DNA from 2 places in the Ureibacillus sp. 179-F W5.1 NHS genome. Region 1 is predicted to be linked to the other one. Evidence: predicted binding sites of a transcription regulator. Region 1 holds the regulator's gene; the other holds the start of a gene.
The links. Region 1 encodes CtsR, which represses protease genes until heat stress. Its sites were predicted from a motif close to ATGGTCAATAAAGGTCAAACA; they were not measured.

Region 1 (9,365 bases):
TCTAGATCCATCAACAGATGTGAGTGCAATGATTAATCCTAACGAAGTAGAACGTATCAAACAATGGATTGAAGAGGCGAAAGCTGCAGGAGCTGTTGTTGCGACAGGCGGAGAATTTACACAGCGAACATTAACGCCGACAGTTATGACGAATGTTCAACCGGATATGAAAATTGTTTGTCAAGAAACCTTTGCACCAATCGTTTCCATTGTACCTTATCAAACATTAGATGAGGCGATTGCATTAGTGAATGAATCCGATTTTGGTTTAAATGCTGGAATCTATACGAATGTTTTAACGGATGCGATGAAAGCTGCTGATGAAATAGAAGCTGGTACAGTTGTAATCAATGATATTCCAACTTTCCGAGTTGATAATATGCCTTATGGTGGTGTAAAAAGTAGTGGCTACGGTAGAGAAGGGGTTAAATTTGCGATTGATGAAATGACCGAATTGAAATTCATCACAATTAAAACAACCATTTAAATAATAGTTCTCGACTTTCGTTTTTTTAGGGTAAAATGAAATTAGGTTATCAAATATTAACATCAAGAGAGTAGTAACTATGGAGGGTTTATCATGAGCAATGCAGTGCCGATGAGTCATTCTCGTTCTTTTCAAACACACTTAGTTTTACCACCTGATACGAATCATCATCAATCTATTTTTGGTGGAAGAGTATTAGCTTATATCGATGAAATAGCAGCCATTACCTCTATGAAACATGCACGATCTGAAGTGGTGACAGCATCCTTTGATTCCGTTGATTTTATCTCTCCGGCTTATGCAGGTGATATTCTAGAACTAGAAGCAATGGTAACTTCCACAGGACGATCTTCAATGGAAGTTTACGTTCGAGTAATGTCACGAAATATTAAAACAGGGGTAGAAAAATTAACGACTGAATCCTTTGTGACCATGGTCGCCGTTAATAAGGAAGGGAAACCTATCCCGGTACCTAGTGTTTACCCAGAAACGGAAAGGGAGAAGCAACTGTTTGAAACAGGACATACTCGCAGGCAATTACGTCAAGCAAAAAAGGAAAGTACACAAAAGCGTCGACTGCTTTTAGAAAATGAATAAAAAAACAGGACCTTCTTATAGAGAAGGTCCTTTCTATTTAATCTGTTAATTCGTGAACAACATTTAGCAATGAATCGGAAGAAGCGGATACTTGGTCTACACTTTCGGTTAATTCGTGGATTAGTCTTGAAATCTCAGTAATGTCTTTAGTTGTGTTTGTATATTGTTCTTTAATCCCTGATACAGCTTTGGCTATAGAATTAAAGGATTCCTCAAGACTACGTTGTGTTTGTACACTCTTTTGCACTTGTTCATCCACATTGCCTACTGATGAAGTCATATTTTCGATATTTTCTTCTGTTTCGCGAATTAAGTGAGAAACATTTTGAACTGCGCTCTTCGTCTCTTCGGCTAGTTTACGAACCTCTTCAGCAACAACTGCAAAGCCTTTTCCATGCTCACCAGCCCGTGCAGCTTCAATGGAAGCATTTAATGCTAATAAGTTTGTTTGATCGGCGATACCTGTTACTAAACCAACGATTTCTGTTATTTTCTGAGAAGAAGCTCGTAAGTTGATCATCGATTTTTCTAACATATTGACTCGTTCTAAAATAACATTCATTAACTCTGTTTGTGTTTCAATATGTGCTTTTCCATAATTTGATTTTTCTTCTGTATCCGCTACAAAATCTAGTCCTTGTTTTGTTGCTGTAGCAATACTTCCAGATTCCGAAGAAATGGCATGTAATGAAGCAGTCGTTTCTTGGCTGATAGCATGTAATTCTTCAGCAGTATTTTGTACTGTGTTCAATAAGGAATGTTTCATATCTTCCACAATCTGACGAATTCGTTGTTGTTCCGCATCGTAAGCTTGAATAACTAATTGTTGTTCCAAATTAATGATTTTCGAAAAGGCATTAATCGCTTTTGTCGTATCTTCTTTTGAAATATCTAATCCATTAACAAAATGGATAAATGTAGTCATTAATGATTGGAAGGAGCTTATATACCATTGGGATTCTAATCCAATACGTACATGAGTAGCGGCAATTTTTTTTCGTTCTTCTATATAGTTGCTATTAATACGACTTTCAAAAATATCGGTAATATGTTTTGTAAGGGTTACTTTTAATCGTTCAATTTTCGAATGTTTATTAATAATCCCCATTAAATGATCGCTTTGCATAATTGCTGCATAAAATTGATTCACCATTTCTGGAATAAATTGTTCAGTGAAAGGTTTTAATTGTCTTAAAATCGCTAATTCTTCTTTTGTTAATTTAATTAATTGAATTTGTTTAGTTAAGTCTGGGTACTTTGCAACATCTAGCTCGACTTCGTTTATGTATTTTTCAACTTCGAAATAGTTTGCTAACACTTTTTGTGAATTACTTCTGAAAATAGCCATCCTTTTATCCATTCCATTCCATTATGTATTTACCTATATTATCGTTCTATTTTCATAGATTGTAACAATAATATATTGAAAATATTATGAAATTTTACATAGATTGTTAGTTGGATTAAATTATGAAATAGTAACCTAACTATAGGGCTAATTTGTATTTTGTTTTTATCCCATGTAAAATACGAGTAGTTTATGATGTAACTAACGTGGAAAAGTGAAGTAAATATTTATAGAAAAGGAAGTTAAAGATGGAAAAGCACCGCTTTAAATTTGTTATCCCAACAATGGTCATTGTTGCTATAGGCTCTATTTTCATGTTAAGAAACTATTTTCAGGAAGTTTCAACCCGTGATAGTGTATTACTTGTAGTAATAGCAACTATCTTTTCTGGAATGATTGCTTATTTATTATTCCCGTATAATAATGAAGAAAAACCAGATCCAAAGCCAGAAAGTAGTAAGAAAAAAGTATCCAAATAATGAATTATGTTGATAGACCGCTAGTTTTACTGGCGGTTTTTTATTTTTAAATAAGGTTTATTCGTTTGAAAAAAAGTGAAACTATTTAGTACGAACTTCGTAAATATACTATAACTATAAAAACGAAACGAAAGGTTGATTTATAAATGGATAATAAATGGGCAAAGGTAATCATACATGCAAGTGCCTTTTTGATGCCTGTACTTATTCCAGTCCTATTCTGGCTACTAAGTTCAGAACATGAAATTAAAAGAATTTCGATCCAAGCTTTACTATTCCAAGGTGTTATGTGGATTTTAAATACTATTTCAATAATCTTTAGCTTTTTAATTATTGGAATTCCGTTTTTAATTGTCTTCGGAATTATGACGGTTGTTGTTCCGATTATTGGCATTGTGAAAGCGTTAATGGGTGAAAATTGGAATTACCCGATTGTTGGTCGTTGGGTATAAAAATAGGTTTAGTTTAAGTGAATAAAAGGAATACTAAGAAATAAATCCAAAATTAACCAGAATGGTATGTGGAGACTATTTCTTAATCCTTCGCTCAAAAAGCTAAAATGAGGGTGGTCTCAACTATTAATGAGACCGCCTTTTTTATGGATATAAATAGGATAGCTATAAAATAATTTAAACGCTATTCGAACGAAAAAATAGTATAGGCATTTGATTTGCATTTTGATTTTGATGTTAATATAATATAGTCAAATATAGTCAAAGTCAGAAATGGATGGGGTGAGGTATAAAAATGAGAAATATATCTGACATCATTGAAGGGTATTTGAAACAAGTTATCGAATTAGGTGGTCAAGGACATATTGAAATCAAACGAAGTGAATTGGCGGATAAATTTCAATGTGTACCATCGCAAATCAATTATGTTATTAATACGAGATTTACCGCCGAAAGAGGCTACTTAGTTGAAAGTAAACGTGGTGGTGGGGGATATATTCGAATTTTACGAGTAAGAGCTCATTCTAAGATTGATTTGATTGAAGATATGATAGACCAAATTGATAACGGTGCTACCCAATCGATGGCAGAGGATATTATCTATCGTTTGATCGATGAAGAAGTCATTTCTAAACGGGAAGCAAAATTAATGCTTGCTGCAATTGATCGGTCGACTCTTCGAATACAATTGCCGACGAGGGACCAATTGAGGTCATTGATTTTAAAGTCTATGTTAACAACATTAAAATACGATAAATAGGAACAATAGGTAATATAAAGGAAGTTCATTACTTATTTATTACTTTCCATACTTATTTGATAAAAGAGGTGAGGTCATGAATTGTGAACACTGTAAGGAACGTCAGGCTACAGTAACGGTTACACAAGTAATTAATGGCCAAAAAAGCGAAAAACACTATTGTGAGGTATGTGCACAAAATTTTCATCCTTTCAATTTAGATTTTCATAAAGAAGAACAAATTCCAATTCATCAACTTGTTTCCAATTTATTTGGTTTACCAGTGTGGAATAACGGGGTAGAAAAGGTCCAATCGACAAGTCAGAAAGCAACTGAATGCCCAAAATGCGGTTTTACTTTTCGTAAGTTCTTGAATGAAGGGAAGCTTGGTTGTCCACAATGTTATGAAACTTTCAGTACACAGCTTCCACAAGTATTAAATAAAATTCAAGCTGGAACAAAGCATAGCGGTAAAGCTCCGGGCAAACCAAGTCATCATAACGAGTGGATCAAAAAACAAATTGAAACAGCTCGAGAACAACTACAATTAGCGATTGCAGATGAACGTTTTGAAGATGCTGCCAAGCTGCGGGATGAAATAAGAGATATGGAACGCAAGCTTGATCGTGGAGGTGTTGATACACCATGAATTTAGAACATTTTTTGAAAAGTGAGGCGCCAGGCTGGATGGATGTTAAAGGTCTTGATGCAGATATTGTATTAAGTACACGCATTCGATTAGCAAGAAACTTAGATGGATATCGTTTCCCTTTAAGTTTTACGGATGGGGAAGCACAACAAATTGATGACGTTGTCACACAAGCTTTAATGGCGATTAATGACGAGCATAAGTTTTCCCATTTTACAATTAAAGAAATGCCTTCATTGCAACGTCAAGTGTTAGTTGAAAAACATTTAATTAGCCCTCTATTAGCTAAAAAAGAAAAGTCAGCTTCCGTTCTTATTTCAAATGACGAAACGATCAGCATTATGGTAAACGAGGAAGATCATTTACGAATCCAATGTTTAGCTCCTGGATTACAGCTTTTAGAAACATATGCAGAGGCTTCGAAATTGGATCATCAATTGGAGAAACATTTACCATATGCGTATAATGATACATTTGGTTATTTAACAAGTTGCCCAACGAATGTTGGAACAGGACTTCGTGCATCCGTTATGATGCATCTACCTGCCCTAACGATGTCTAAGCAAATTAAGGTTGTTACACAAATGCTAGCCCGCTTAGGAATGGTTGTAAGAGGGATATATGGAGAAGGTAGTGAAAACCTAGGAAACATTTATCAAATCTCCAACCAAGTAACTCTTGGAAAGTCGGAAGAGGAAATTTTAGAAGACTTACAAAATGTAGTTGTCCAAATTATTAAAAATGAACGAGGCGCACGAGAGGCATTATTCAAAAATTCTCGAATAGTATTAGAAGACCGCTTTAATCGCTCATTAGGTATTTTAAAATATGCGTGTATTATGACGAGCGAAGAAGCTGCTGCTTGTTTATCCAATGTTCGCCTTGGAGTGGATTTAGGAATCATTAAGGAAGTTCCATTACATGTTTTAAATGAGTGTATGATCCTCATACAACCCGGCTTTGTACAACAATATGCCGGTACAACTCTTCAAGCAAGTGAACGCGATATGTATAGAGCAAAACTTTTACGTGAAAAGCTTAATACGAACAATCAAAAGTTAATGGGAAAAGGAGAGGAAAGATATGATGTTTAACCGTTTTACTCAACGTGCACAAAAAGTATTGCAATTAGCACAAGAAGAAGCTATTCGTTGGAAGCACGAATCTATAGGAACAGAACATATTTTACTTGGCCTTATTCGTGAAGGCGGTGGAATTGCAGCAAAAGCATTAGAAGCAATCGATGTAAGTCCACAAATTATTGAATCAGGCATTGAGGAGTTAGTGGGGAAAGGTTCAAAAGATGTCGGTCCAATCGTTCATTATACTCCAAGAGCTAAAAAGGTAATTGAATTATCGGTAGATGAATCTAGAAAATTAGGTCATGCTTATATAGGAACAGAACATATATTACTTGCTTTAATCCGAGAAGGTGAAGGAGTAGCTGCTCGAGTTTTAGCGAATGCGGGTGTTAGCTTAAACAAAGCTCGTCAACAAGTTCTTTTATTACTTGGAAACAATGACGCAGCTCAAAACTCAACAAACCCAACTCAATCGGTAAATACACCGACTTTAGATGGATTAGCTCGTGACTTAACGGCCATTGCCCGTGAAGGTTCATTGGATCCAGTGATTGGCCGTAGCAAAGAAATTACACGAGTAATTGAAGTACTATCCCGCCGTACGAAAAACAACCCTGTATTAATTGGTGAACCCGGGGTAGGTAAAACGGCTATTGCAGAAGGTCTTGCACAACAAATCGTCAATAATGAAGTACCTGAAACCCTTCGTGATAAACGGGTGATGACATTAGATATGGGTACTGTTGTTGCGGGTACTAAATATCGCGGTGAATTTGAAGACCGCTTGAAAAAAGTAATGGATGAAATTCGCCAAGCAGGTAACGTAATTCTTTTCATTGATGAATTACACACATTAATCGGTGCTGGCGGTGCAGAAGGTGCTATTGATGCATCGAATATTTTAAAACCTTCATTAGCCCGTGGTGAACTACAATGTATTGGGGCTACAACATTAGATGAATATCGTAAATACATTGAAAAGGATGCAGCGTTAGAACGTCGTTTCCAACCAATTCAAGTAGATGAACCAACTGTAGATGAAACAATTCAAATTATTAAAGGTTTAAGAGATCGTTATGAAGCGCATCACCGTGTGAAAATTACGGATGAAGCAGTAGAAGCGGCAGCAAAATTATCTGATCGATATATTTCCGATCGTTTCTTACCAGATAAAGCGATTGATTTAATCGATGAAGCAGGTTCAAAAGTACGCTTACGTTCTTTCACAGTGCCACCAAACTTAAAAGCTTTGGAAGATAAATTAGAAAACGTTCGTAACGAAAAAAATGCGGCAGTTTCAAGCCAAGAGTTTGAAAAAGCGGCTGCCCTTCGTGATACAGAACAAAAAATTAAAGATGAATTAGAGCAAACAAAGAAAACATGGAAAGAAAAACAAGGTAAAGAAGAGTCTAAAGTGACTGTTGAAGACATTGCAATGGTTGTTTCCATGTGGACTGGAATTCCTGTTTCAAAAATTGCTCAAGAAGAATCAGCGAAATTACTAAACTTAGAAGAAGAATTGCACAAACGTGTCGTTGGTCAAGGAGAAGCGGTTGAAGCGATTTCTCGTGCTATCCGCCGTGCCCGTGCAGGGTTAAAAGATCCAAAACGACCAATCGGTTCATTCATTTTCCTAGGTCCTACTGGTGTTGGTAAAACAGAACTTGCCCGTGCTCTAGCAGAAGTAATGTTCGGCGATGAAGATGCAATGATTCGAATCGACATGTCAGAATACATGGAGAAACATTCGACTTCCCGTCTTGTAGGTTCACCTCCAGGTTACGTTGGATTCGATGAAGGCGGACAGTTAACTGAAAAAGTTCGTCGTAAACCATACTCTGTTGTATTGCTGGATGAGATTGAAAAGGCTCACCCAGATGTGTTCAACATTTTACTTCAAGTATTAGATGACGGTCGTTTAACGGATTCAAAAGGTCGTACAGTAGACTTCCGAAACACGGTTGTTATTATGACTTCTAACGTCGGCGCAGATGCCCTTAAATATCAAAAATCTTTAGGTTTCGGAATTGGTGATAATTCTGCTAACAAATATAAAGATATGAAAGGGACAATGCTTGAGGAATTGAAAAAAGCATTCCGTCCTGAATTCTTAAACCGTATCGATGAAATGATTGTGTTCCACTCTCTAGAAAAAGACGAATTAAAACAAATTATTTCATTAATGGCAAACTCTTTAACAACTCGCTTAAAAGAGCAAAATATTGAGCTTGAGTTGACAGATGCTGCATTAGAGAAAATTGCAGAAGAAGGATACGATCCACAATACGGAGCTCGTCCATTACGTCGTGCCCTTCAAAAACATGTGGAAGATCGTTTATCCGAAGAGTTGCTAAAAGGTACGATTTCAACAGGTCAAAGTGTTGTGATTGACTATGTTGATAATGAATTTATCGTCTTACCCAAAAGCGAAGTTCTTTCAAATTAATGCATAATTATAGGTGGTTGACTTAATTTCTAGTCAACCACCTTTTTAATATGGAAGGATTTTACGTGGGGAAATATAAGGAACTTTCAAAGGTTGTCATGTACAATGAACATAAGATTACTAATGAAGGAGAGACGATATGGTAAAAAAGAAAACGAAATTCTGTTGTAACTCCTGTGGCTATGAATCTCCAAAGTGGATGGGGCGTTGTCCGGGCTGTGGTGGATGGAACACGATGGTTGAGGAAGTAGAAGTAATAACGAAAGGTCCTCGAGGTGCTTTTCAACATTCAAATTCCATCTCGCAAAAAGCCACTCCTATTATCAATGTAGAAACTTCGGATGAACCGCGTGTTGAAACCGAAATGGAAGAGTTAAATCGGGTGCTAGGTGGAGGGATTGTTCCGGGATCCCTCGTATTGATTGGCGGAGACCCTGGGATAGGGAAATCAACTTTACTGCTTCAAGTATCAGCCCTTTTATCCAATAAAGGTCATCGTTTATTGTACATATCCGGAGAAGAATCAATGCGTCAAACAAAGTTGCGGGCGGCAAGAATTGGTGTGAAATCTCCTGAGCTATATATCCTTTCCGAAACGAATTTGGAATTAATTAACCAATCAATCGAAGAAGTACAACCTAAATTTGTTATTGTCGATTCCATTCAAACAATTCATCATCCAGAAGTTACAAGTGCTGCTGGTAGTGTCTCTCAAGTTCGTGAATGTACTTCGGAATTAATGCGCATTGCTAAAACAAAAGGAATCGCCATTTTCCTAGTAGGCCACGTAACAAAGGAAGGGCAAATTGCAGGTCCAAGATTACTAGAACATATGGTAGATACAGTTTTATATTTCGAAGGGGAACGGCATCATACGTATCGAATATTGCGCAGCGTAAAAAATCGTTTTGGTTCGACGAACGAAATTGCAATATTTGAAATGGTTCATGCAGGTTTAAAAGAAGTTTCTAACCCTTCAGAGCTGTTTTTAGAGGAGCGTTCCCACGATGTAGCAGGTTCGACCATTGTTGCTTCTATGGAAGGTACAAGGCCGATTTTAGTCGAGATTCAATCACTCGTCACACC
Region 2 (9,365 bases), on a different contig from region 1:
GCTACTTTAGCTTTAATCGGCGAATATGAAGTGGCTTATAAATGGCTACAAAGCATGAAAAGAAAAGGATTCCCGGGAGATGCAGGCTTTTACTTTTGGTTGGCACAATCGGCTTATTTTTCTGGTCATATAGAAGAAGGAAAAGCAGCTTGGAAGTTGTTGGTGGAAATGGATCCGACAAAGGATGGCTATGAACCATGGTTAAATGCATCGGAAGAACATGACGAATCATTAGAAAACAATCGGGAATTTATTATTGAAAAAATTAGTAGTAAATATAGCACCCATCGTATGTTTGGATTTTTCTTACTTAGTAAATCAGCTTATAAGCAAGAAATAATCGCACATCCTAAATTAATCGATCTATCAAAGTATAGTGGTATTGAAAAATTATGTTTAGCCTATGCTCTTCAACATCAATTTACAAACGATAACGATACGGAAAAATATTTTGTTCGTTCTATGGAAGTTGCGGAGGAATTATATAAAAGCTTGAACCCGATTACGTTAGAAGTACAATATTTATTCCAAATGTGGTTTGTATTAAGTGAACGGGCATTGAAAAATGATTATCCATTTAAAAATGTAAAAGCTTTAGCAGCAGCTGTTGAGTATATGTTCTTTTCAACTATTAATAGTAAAAAAGTGACGAAAAAGCATTATGCTGAAAAATATAATATTTCCGTATCAACGTTAACGAAGTATGTGGAGGAATTAATTCACTATTTACCTTTCGACTAACTAGGCAATATATTTGAAGTTAGTTGTGGAATGTCCTAGGATGAAAGATGTAAAGAACAATTTTTTATAACGGTGTGTGTAAAAAATTTTAGTAATACAATGAATGAAAGCGAAGGAAATTTGTCGCTTCTTTATAAGGAGGCTTTTTTAATGGCTGAAGAAAAAATATATGACGTAATTATTATCGGAGCAGGTCCTGCAGGGATGACAGCAGCGGTTTATGCTTCCCGTGCAAATTTATCAACTTTAATGATTGAGCGCGGAATTCCCGGTGGGCAAATGGCCAATACGGAAGAAGTTGAAAACTATCCAGGATTCGAAACCATTTTAGGACCTGAACTTTCTACAAAAATGTTCGAACACGCAAAAAAATTCGGCGCAGAATACGCTTATGGTGATGTTGCTGAAATTATTGATGGTGAAGAATATAAAGTAATTAAAGCAGGTTCAAAAGAATATAAAACACGTTCTATCATTATTACTACTGGTGCCGAGTACAAAAAAATGGGTATACCGGGTGAAAAAGAACTTGGTGGCCGCGGTGTAAGTTACTGTGCCGTTTGTGATGGTGCATTCTTTAAACAAAAGAATTTAATCGTTGTAGGCGGTGGGGATTCAGCAGTCGAAGAAGGAGTTTATTTAACTCGTTTTGCTGATAAAGTAACGATTGTTCACCGACGTGATAAATTACGTGCTCAAAAGATTTTACAAGATCGTGCCTTTGCAAATGAAAAAGTAGACTTCATTTGGAATCACACATTAAAAGAAATTCATGAAAAAGACGGTAAAGTAGGAAGTGTAACATTAGTTTCAACAGTAGATGGTAGTGAACAAGAATTCCAAACAGATGGCGTTTTCGTTTATATCGGAATGGTGCCACTAACAGCTCCATTTAAAAACTTGGGCATATTAAATGAACAAGGATATATCGTAACAGATGACAAAATGGAAACTTCTGTAAAAGGAATTTTTGCTGCTGGTGATGTTCGTGATAAAATGCTACGCCAAATTGTAACAGCAACTGGTGACGGCAGTATCGCAGCTCAATCAGCACAACATTATGTTGAAGAACTAAAGGAAAAAATTGGGCAAAAGTAATGTGCTTTTAATTTTCCTGTAACTTCCTTGCAATAAAGAATATGTATAATCGGGGGTATAAACTTTGACCCCCTTTTTTTAGTATTTTAGTTGCTTCCGTTATGGAAGCAACTTTTTTTGTTATTTGAAAATAGCATGAAATCTATTTTATAAACGTATTATTTTGTAAGGTAGTCCCAATAGAAGGTATAATAGAAAACAAAGGGAGTATCAAATGATTTGAGGTGGGTGTAATGCAGCGTATTGCAAATTTATTAGCAATTCAAGATGGGGAAGTATTACTTCTCCAAAAGCCTAGAAGAGGTTGGTATGTTGCGCCAGGTGGAAAGATGGAATTAGGTGAATCCATTTATGAGGCAGCTTTAAGAGAATTTAAAGAGGAAACAAATGTTACCCCAAAAAATTTACATCTTAAGGGAGTCTATACGATGGTTATTAAAGATGGGGAAACCGTTAAAGACGAATGGATGCTTTATACATTTGTCGCCCATGGTATCGAAGGACAACCCTTTGAACAGACAAGGGAAGGGGTTCTAGAATGGCACCCGGTTGATCATCTATCCAATCTTCCAATGGCTGAAGGCGATCGGAAAAATTTATTGTTTGCCGCATTAAATGAAGGGATTCAATATGGTACATTTATATATACAGAGGATTTTGAGTTACTAGATGAGCGGTTGCAAACGTCGAATGAACTTAAGTAGAGGAGATGATCACATGGGTAATAGTCATATCTATACACATGAGATAGTCATTATTACAGGGATGTCCGGAGCTGGTAAGACAGTCGCAGTCCAAAGCTTTGAAGATTTAGGTTATTATTGCATTGATAATTTACCCCCTGCTCTATTAACGACTTTTTTAGCATTAATGAAAGAATCCGAACGAAACATTACACGTATTGCCGCTGTAATGGATATGCGTGGAGGAGAATTTTTCGAATCATTAATCGATGCCCTAGATTTATTGGAAAAGGAAGCATATGTTAAAACACGGGTATTGTTTTTGGATGCTGATAATGAAACCCTCGTTCGACGTTATAAAGAAACAAGAAGATCTCACCCTTTAGCTCCTCAAGGATTACCCCTCGAAGGAATTGAAAAGGAAAGAGCAATGCTTGCTGAACTAAAAGGTCGAGCAAAGTTTGTCTATAATACTTCCCATATGAAACCGAGAGAATTACGAGAACGAATTGGCAATGAGTTTTCCAATACGAACAGGCCAAAGTTCTTTATTAATGTCATGTCCTTTGGATATAAAAATGGAATTCCGATTGACGCAGATTTAGTATTCGATGTCCGTTTTTTAACGAATCCGTATTATGTGGAGGAATTACGTCCAAAGACAGGTTTACAAGAGGAAGTATCATCCTATGTATTAGCTTCTGAAGAAACACAAATGTTAATAACGAAATTAAAAGATTTGTTTGAGTTTATGATTCCGCAATATATCCATGAAGGGAAAGCACAATTAGTGATTGCTTTTGGATGTACAGGTGGTCAACATCGTTCTGTAACATTAGCTGAATATTTCGGGAAACTATTTAGCGATCATTACAAAACTGCCATTACCCACCGTGACATCAATCGCAGAAAGGATTGAAGTAATGAAAAAAAAGAGAACGAATATTGTAGTCATCGGAGGTGGAACGGGCCTTTCAACAATGTTGCGCGGATTGAAAAAATATCCCTTTGACATTACTGCAATCGTAACGGTTGCCGATGATGGAGGCTCTTCAGGTCGACTCCGTGATGACTACGATATTCCGCCACCTGGTGATATTCGCAACGTGATTGCTGCCCTTTCTGATACGGAACCGTTAGTTGAGCAAATGTTCCAGTATCGTTTTTCGCAATCCGTTGAATTAGGTGGTCATTCATTAGGAAATTTAATGCTAACAGCACTAACGGATATAACAGGAGACTTTAGTCATGCGATTGCTGAAATGAGTAAGGTCTTAAAGGTGCACGGGAAAGTAATACCAGCAGCAAATAAAAAAATTACATTGAACGCAGAACTTGTTGACGGATCTATTATTGAAGGGGAGTCTAAAATTCCATCTTCCCATCTTCCAATTAAACGGGTCTATTTAGTGCCTGAAGATGTAAAAGCGCTCCCGGAAGCGATTCGGGCGATTGAGAAGGCCGATTTTATTCTTGTAGGACCTGGAAGTTTATATACAAGTATTATTCCCAATTTATTAGTCAAAGAAATTGGAGATACTTTAGTAAAGGCAAAGGGAAAACGGATTTATATTTGCAACTTAATGACACAAAAGGGTGAAACGATTCGTTATCGTGCCACAGATCATGTTCAAGCGATTTATGATCATGTAGGAAAGCCTTGTTTAGATGCCATTTTAGTAAATGAGATTGAACTCCCCTTACCGATAAAAGAAAATTATCGAGAAGAAAATGCAGAACCAGTTCTGATTGATATAGAAAAATTAAAGAGCATGGGATTGGAAGTTATTAAAAAGGAAATCGCAACAATCCAATCTGGGGTTGTCCGCCATGAATCCAATAAAATTGCGAAATGGTTGTATGATTACACATTGAAGAGAATGTAAGTAAGCAAAACGAACTCTAGAATGGAATATATGATATGATTGTTTTCATACATAGGTAAAAGGGGGGAGAAAGATGTCATTTGCTTCCGAAACAAAAAAAGAGTTAACGCAAGTAGAGACGGATGAGCATTGCTTAAAAGCGGAAGTCTCTGCACTTATACGAATGAACGGATCATTATCCTTTACAAATAGACAGCTGAGTTTAGACGTGCAAACAGAAAATGCAGCAATTGCAAGAAGACTGTACACGATTGTTAAAAAATTATATCCATACAATGTGGAACTTTTAGTGCGAAAAAAAATGCGCTTAAAGAAAAATAATGTTTACATTTGCCGGGTTCGGGATGGTGCTCGTGAACTATTAACAGATTTAGATATTTTATCTGGGGATTTTCAATTAAATCATTCCATTTCTAGTTCGTTGTTATCAAATAAAAATCAAAAACGAGCCTATTTGCGTGGAGCGTTTTTAGCAGGTGGCTCTGTAAATAACCCCGAAACTTCTGCTTATCATCTAGAGATTTATTCTTTATATAAAGAGCATGGGGAAGCATTAGCCGATTTAATGAATCAATTTAATTTAAATGCAAAAACAATCGAACGGAAAAAGGGATTTGTCACCTATTTAAAAGAAGCTGAAAAAATTTCTGATTTTTTAGGAATTGTTGGCGCCACACAGGCGATGCTAAAGTTTGAAGATGTACGGATATTACGGGATATGCGAAACAGTGTAAACCGTATCGTCAATTGTGAAACGGCGAACTTAAACAAAACAATCGGTGCGGCTATTCGTCAAGTGGAAAACATCCGATTTATTGAAAATACGGTCGGACTTGATCAACTTCCTGAAAAGTTACGAGAAATTGCACGGCTTCGTGTTGAGTATCAAGATGTGACTTTAAAAGAACTTGGCGAGATGGTTTCCACTGGAACTGTAAGTAAATCGGGGGTAAATCATCGTTTACGTAAAATTGACGAAATAGCGGATGCTTTAAGACGCGGCGAAACGATAAAATAGTGATTGTTCAAAAAATTGTAGTAATCTAACATTGTTCTTTTTATACAATTTAGATAAGATAAAATTATATTATGTACGGTGTGAAAGGGAGTATCGATAAATGGTTGAAACCAATGTAGAAGTGAAATTGAAATCTGGTTTACAGGCAAGACAAGCTGCTTTATTTGTACAAGAAGCAAATCGTTTTAAATCAGAAGTGTATTTACAAAAAGACGAGAAAAAAGTGAATGCTAAATCCATTATGGGGATTATGAGCTTAGCAATTGCAAGAGGAACAACTGTTACACTTATCGCAGACGGTAAAGATGAACAAGAGGCTATCGACGGATTATCATCCTTAATTCAAAGAGAAGAATAACAATGAGAAAACTTGTAAACGCTCGCAACTTTAAGGGGGTGTCTCATACTTAAATGAGACGTCCCTTTTTTATAAAAAAATGGTGATAAGGAAATTCCTTATCACCATTTTGTTTCGATTATTATTTTTTAGAATCTTCGATACGAGTAATGATATTGTCAATTAAACCATATTCTTTCGCTTGTTCTGCTGTCATGAAGTTATCGCGATCTGTATCTTGAGCGATTTTTTCTAACGGTTGACCAGAACGTTCAGATAAAATTTTGTTTAATTTATCACGTAAGAAAAGAATACGTTTTGCAGCAATTTCGATTTCAGTTGCTTGCCCTTGAGCTCCACCAAGTGGTTGGTGAATCATCACTTCAGCATTTGGTAATGCGAAACGTTTACCTGGTTCACCAGCAGTAAGTAAGAATGCACCCATTGAAGCTGCCATGCCGATACAAATTGTAGAAACTTGAGGCTTAATATATTGCATTGTATCGTAAATAGCCATACCAGCTGTAATGGAGCCACCAGGTGAGTTAATATATAGGGAAATATCTTTATCTGGATCTTCTGCTGCTAAAAATAATAATTGGGCAACAATGGAGTTTGCTACATTATCATCAATAGCGCTACCAAGTAAAATGATGCGGTCTTTTAAAAGTCTTGAATAAATGTCATAGGCACGTTCACCGCGATTTGTTTGTTCGATAACTGTAGGAATTAAATTCATTGTAAATCCTCCTTAAAAAGATTTAGTCGTTTACTACGTGCTGAAGCTTTCACTTCAGCTGTACTCATATCATACACAGAATAGTCAAGGAAGGTCAAATATAAACCACTAATTGTGAATAAAATAAATTTAAAATGAAAATTACTATTATTCTATGGGGATAGTAGAGCTATAAGATGGGAATGGAAAAGGCATTCAAACCAATTTTGTGTATGAAATCATTCAGTATTTCTTTAAAAAAATTATCCCTAACTTCAATTTTATAGTTGAATTGTCTTATATACATTTGTATAATAGAAAGGTCATAAATCGACACTATGCTTTTTACTAGAAGTTCAATTTTATACTGAAAATCGTTTTAGTCGATACAAGTGACATATTAAACGTCCTCGTGGTGTAATGGATAACACAGAAGATTCCGGTTCTTCCGCTGGGGGTTCGATTCCCTCCGAGGGCGCCATTTTACTGTTTTAACTATATAATATAATACGTAATACCTTCCTGAATTTTACTAGTTTTAGCAGCCTATTAAAATTCAGAGGGAATGAAACATAAGGGATAAAATGTAATTACTGTACCAATTCATTTTATCCCTAATTCATTCTCTTTAAACTATCATTACCAATTTTTTCATATATAAATTTATGAGCGTCGATAATGGAATAATTTTAGTTTGAGGTTTGAATAAAGAAACAAGATCCGAAAGTTCAATTAGAACTCTCGGGTCTTTTTTTGTATTTGAACATTAATAAGAAATCTAAACAAAACCCCTCTTAAGTCATAAATATTCGACTTTTCTATAATAGTTTCTAGTAAAAAATAACCGATAATCTACAATTTATTTTAAGTATTTAGAAAATTAAATGTTGTATTAAAATTTTGAACTTTATATAATTGGGGATATCTAAACTTATTTTATTTTCAATTTTCTGATTATAGAATAATATGAATCACTTATTTTGAAGGAGGAATACGATGTTAAAGAAAAATTTATTTAAGCTATTGATGCCTTTTGCTGCCGCTTCACTTATTTTAGCTGCATGTGGTGCAGAAGAGAATGGAGCTTCCGGATCATCCGACTCAACAAGTACTGAAGGGGAAACAACGAAACTAGTAGTAGGTACAGATGCTGCCTATGCTCCTTTCGAATCCTTTGACAATAGTGGGAATATTGTCGGTATTGATATTGATATTGTGAAAGCAATAGGGGAAGAAATTGGAGTAGAGTTTGAAATTAATAACGTTGGATGGGAGCCGTTATTCCAACAAATAACAAATGGAGAAATTGATTTAGGTATTTCTGCGATTACAATAACGGATGAGCGGAAAGAAACTTATGATTTCACAGAACCGTATTATGAGGCTACCCAATTAATCGTCACAAAAGAAGATTCGGATATTACTAAACTTGATGATTTAAAAGATAAAAAAATCGGTGTACAAATTAATACGACTGGTCATTACGCAGCCCAAGATCTACAAGGGAAAACAAGCACGAATATTTTACCTTACGAAACAACGCCAATTGCGATTCAAGAAGTGATTAATGGTACTGTAGATGCGGCTATTGGAGATAACGCCGTCATTCTTGAATATATTAAAAACAACCCAGATTCGAAATTAAAAGCGATCGAGGATGATAGTTTTGAAAAAGAATATTACGGGTTAATGGTGAAAAAGGGAAATACAGAAGTGCTTGAACAATTAAATGAAGGCCTTCAAAAAATTAAAGAGAATGGTAAATTGGCTGAAATTACAGGTCAAGAGCTGGATTAATTAGTTGGAGGTGTTTCAGATGAACTTCTTAGATATGCGGTGGGATATTGTCTGGGACTACCGTGAGTTTTTTATAAATGGTTTATGGGTGACGATTATTTTAACGATATGCGGTTATTTAGGAGGTATCGTACTAGGGTTATTACTAGGGTTAGGTAAAACGTCTAAAAAAAGATGGGTTTATTGGCCTTGTAAAATTTATGTAGATCTTTTCCGTGGAACGCCAATGTTAGTTCAAATATTAATCATTCATTTAGCATTTATACCCGCGGTTTTCGGTCAATCCTTTGGTTTTTTGGTTTCCGGTATAACAGCCCTCATTTTAAATAGTGCCGCTTATAATGCAGAAATTATCCGTGCCGGGATTGAATCGATTGATAAAGGTCAAATGGAAGCTGCCCGCTCCCTTGGATTAACGGAACGCCAAGCGATGCGGAAAATTATATTACCTCAAGCCTTTCGTCGAATGATTCCACCATTAGGTAATGAATTTATTGCATTATTAAAGGATTCTTCCCTTGTAACGGTTATTGCTGCGAATGATATTTTATATGCAGCGAAAGTGGTAGCAGGCGCTTACCAACGTTTCTGGGAACCTTACTTAGTGGCAGCAATTATGTATTTAATTTTAACGTATGCTGTAGCGAAACTAATTGCATATGTTGAGAGACGGTTTAGTATCCATTACAATCCGCGGAAAAAACGAGAGGAGCGGATTGCATCATGATAAAAGTAGAAAATTTACACAAAGCTTACGGAAAATTAGAAGTATTAAAGGGAATTAACTATGAAGTCTATGAAAAGGAAGTAGTTTGTGTAATCGGTCCATCGGGTTCTGGTAAAAGTACGTTTTTAAGATGTATCAATTTATTAGAGGAAATTACCGATGGCGCGATTTATATTAATGGGGTTATGGTCAATGATCCGAAAACGAACATAAACGAAATACGAACGGAAGTCGGAATGGTATTTCAACAGTTTAATTTATTTCCCCATATGACAGTGATTGAAAATATTACGATGGCGCCAATGCTCATACGTAAAATGGACAAAAAGGATGGGGAAAACCTTGCCTTGGAACTATTAG

Region 2: the regulator CtsR is predicted to act here: its motif matches at 6,583-6,603, upstream of clpP (ATP-dependent Clp endopeptidase proteolytic subunit ClpP).

The regions. Positions count from the first base shown of each region.
Region 1 covers NZ_JBIQFG010000024.1:26,907-36,271, reverse strand. The annotation lists gene ACH0B5_RS11585 (aldehyde dehydrogenase family protein) at 1-487, shown strand, start outside; gene ACH0B5_RS11580 (acyl-CoA thioesterase) at 581-1,084, shown strand; gene ACH0B5_RS11575 (globin-coupled sensor protein) at 1,122-2,432, opposite strand; gene ACH0B5_RS11570 (accessory gene regulator B family protein) at 2,681-2,911, shown strand; gene ACH0B5_RS11565 (magnetosome magnetite crystal formation protein family) at 3,058-3,363, shown strand; gene ACH0B5_RS11560 (CtsR family transcriptional regulator) at 3,659-4,123, shown strand; gene ACH0B5_RS11555 (UvrB/UvrC motif-containing protein) at 4,200-4,751, shown strand; gene mcsB (protein-arginine kinase McsB) at 4,748-5,845, shown strand; gene ACH0B5_RS11545 (ATP-dependent Clp protease ATP-binding subunit) at 5,835-8,279, shown strand; gene radA (DNA repair protein RadA) at 8,419-9,365, shown strand, end outside.
Region 2 covers NZ_JBIQFG010000001.1:139,394-148,758, reverse strand. The annotation lists gene ACH0B5_RS00755 (tetratricopeptide repeat protein) at 1-741, shown strand, start outside; gene trxB (thioredoxin-disulfide reductase) at 892-1,839, shown strand; gene ACH0B5_RS00745 (8-oxo-dGTP diphosphatase) at 2,073-2,543, shown strand; gene rapZ (RNase adapter RapZ) at 2,557-3,441, shown strand; gene ACH0B5_RS00735 (gluconeogenesis factor YvcK family protein) at 3,446-4,408, shown strand; gene whiA (DNA-binding protein WhiA) at 4,482-5,426, shown strand; gene ACH0B5_RS00725 (HPr family phosphocarrier protein) at 5,527-5,784, shown strand; gene clpP (ATP-dependent Clp endopeptidase proteolytic subunit ClpP) at 5,906-6,502, opposite strand; tRNA gene ACH0B5_RS00715 (tRNA-Arg) at 6,888-6,962, shown strand; gene ACH0B5_RS00710 (basic amino acid ABC transporter substrate-binding protein) at 7,478-8,278, shown strand; gene ACH0B5_RS00705 (amino acid ABC transporter permease) at 8,298-9,005, shown strand; gene ACH0B5_RS00700 (amino acid ABC transporter ATP-binding protein) at 9,002-9,365, shown strand, end outside.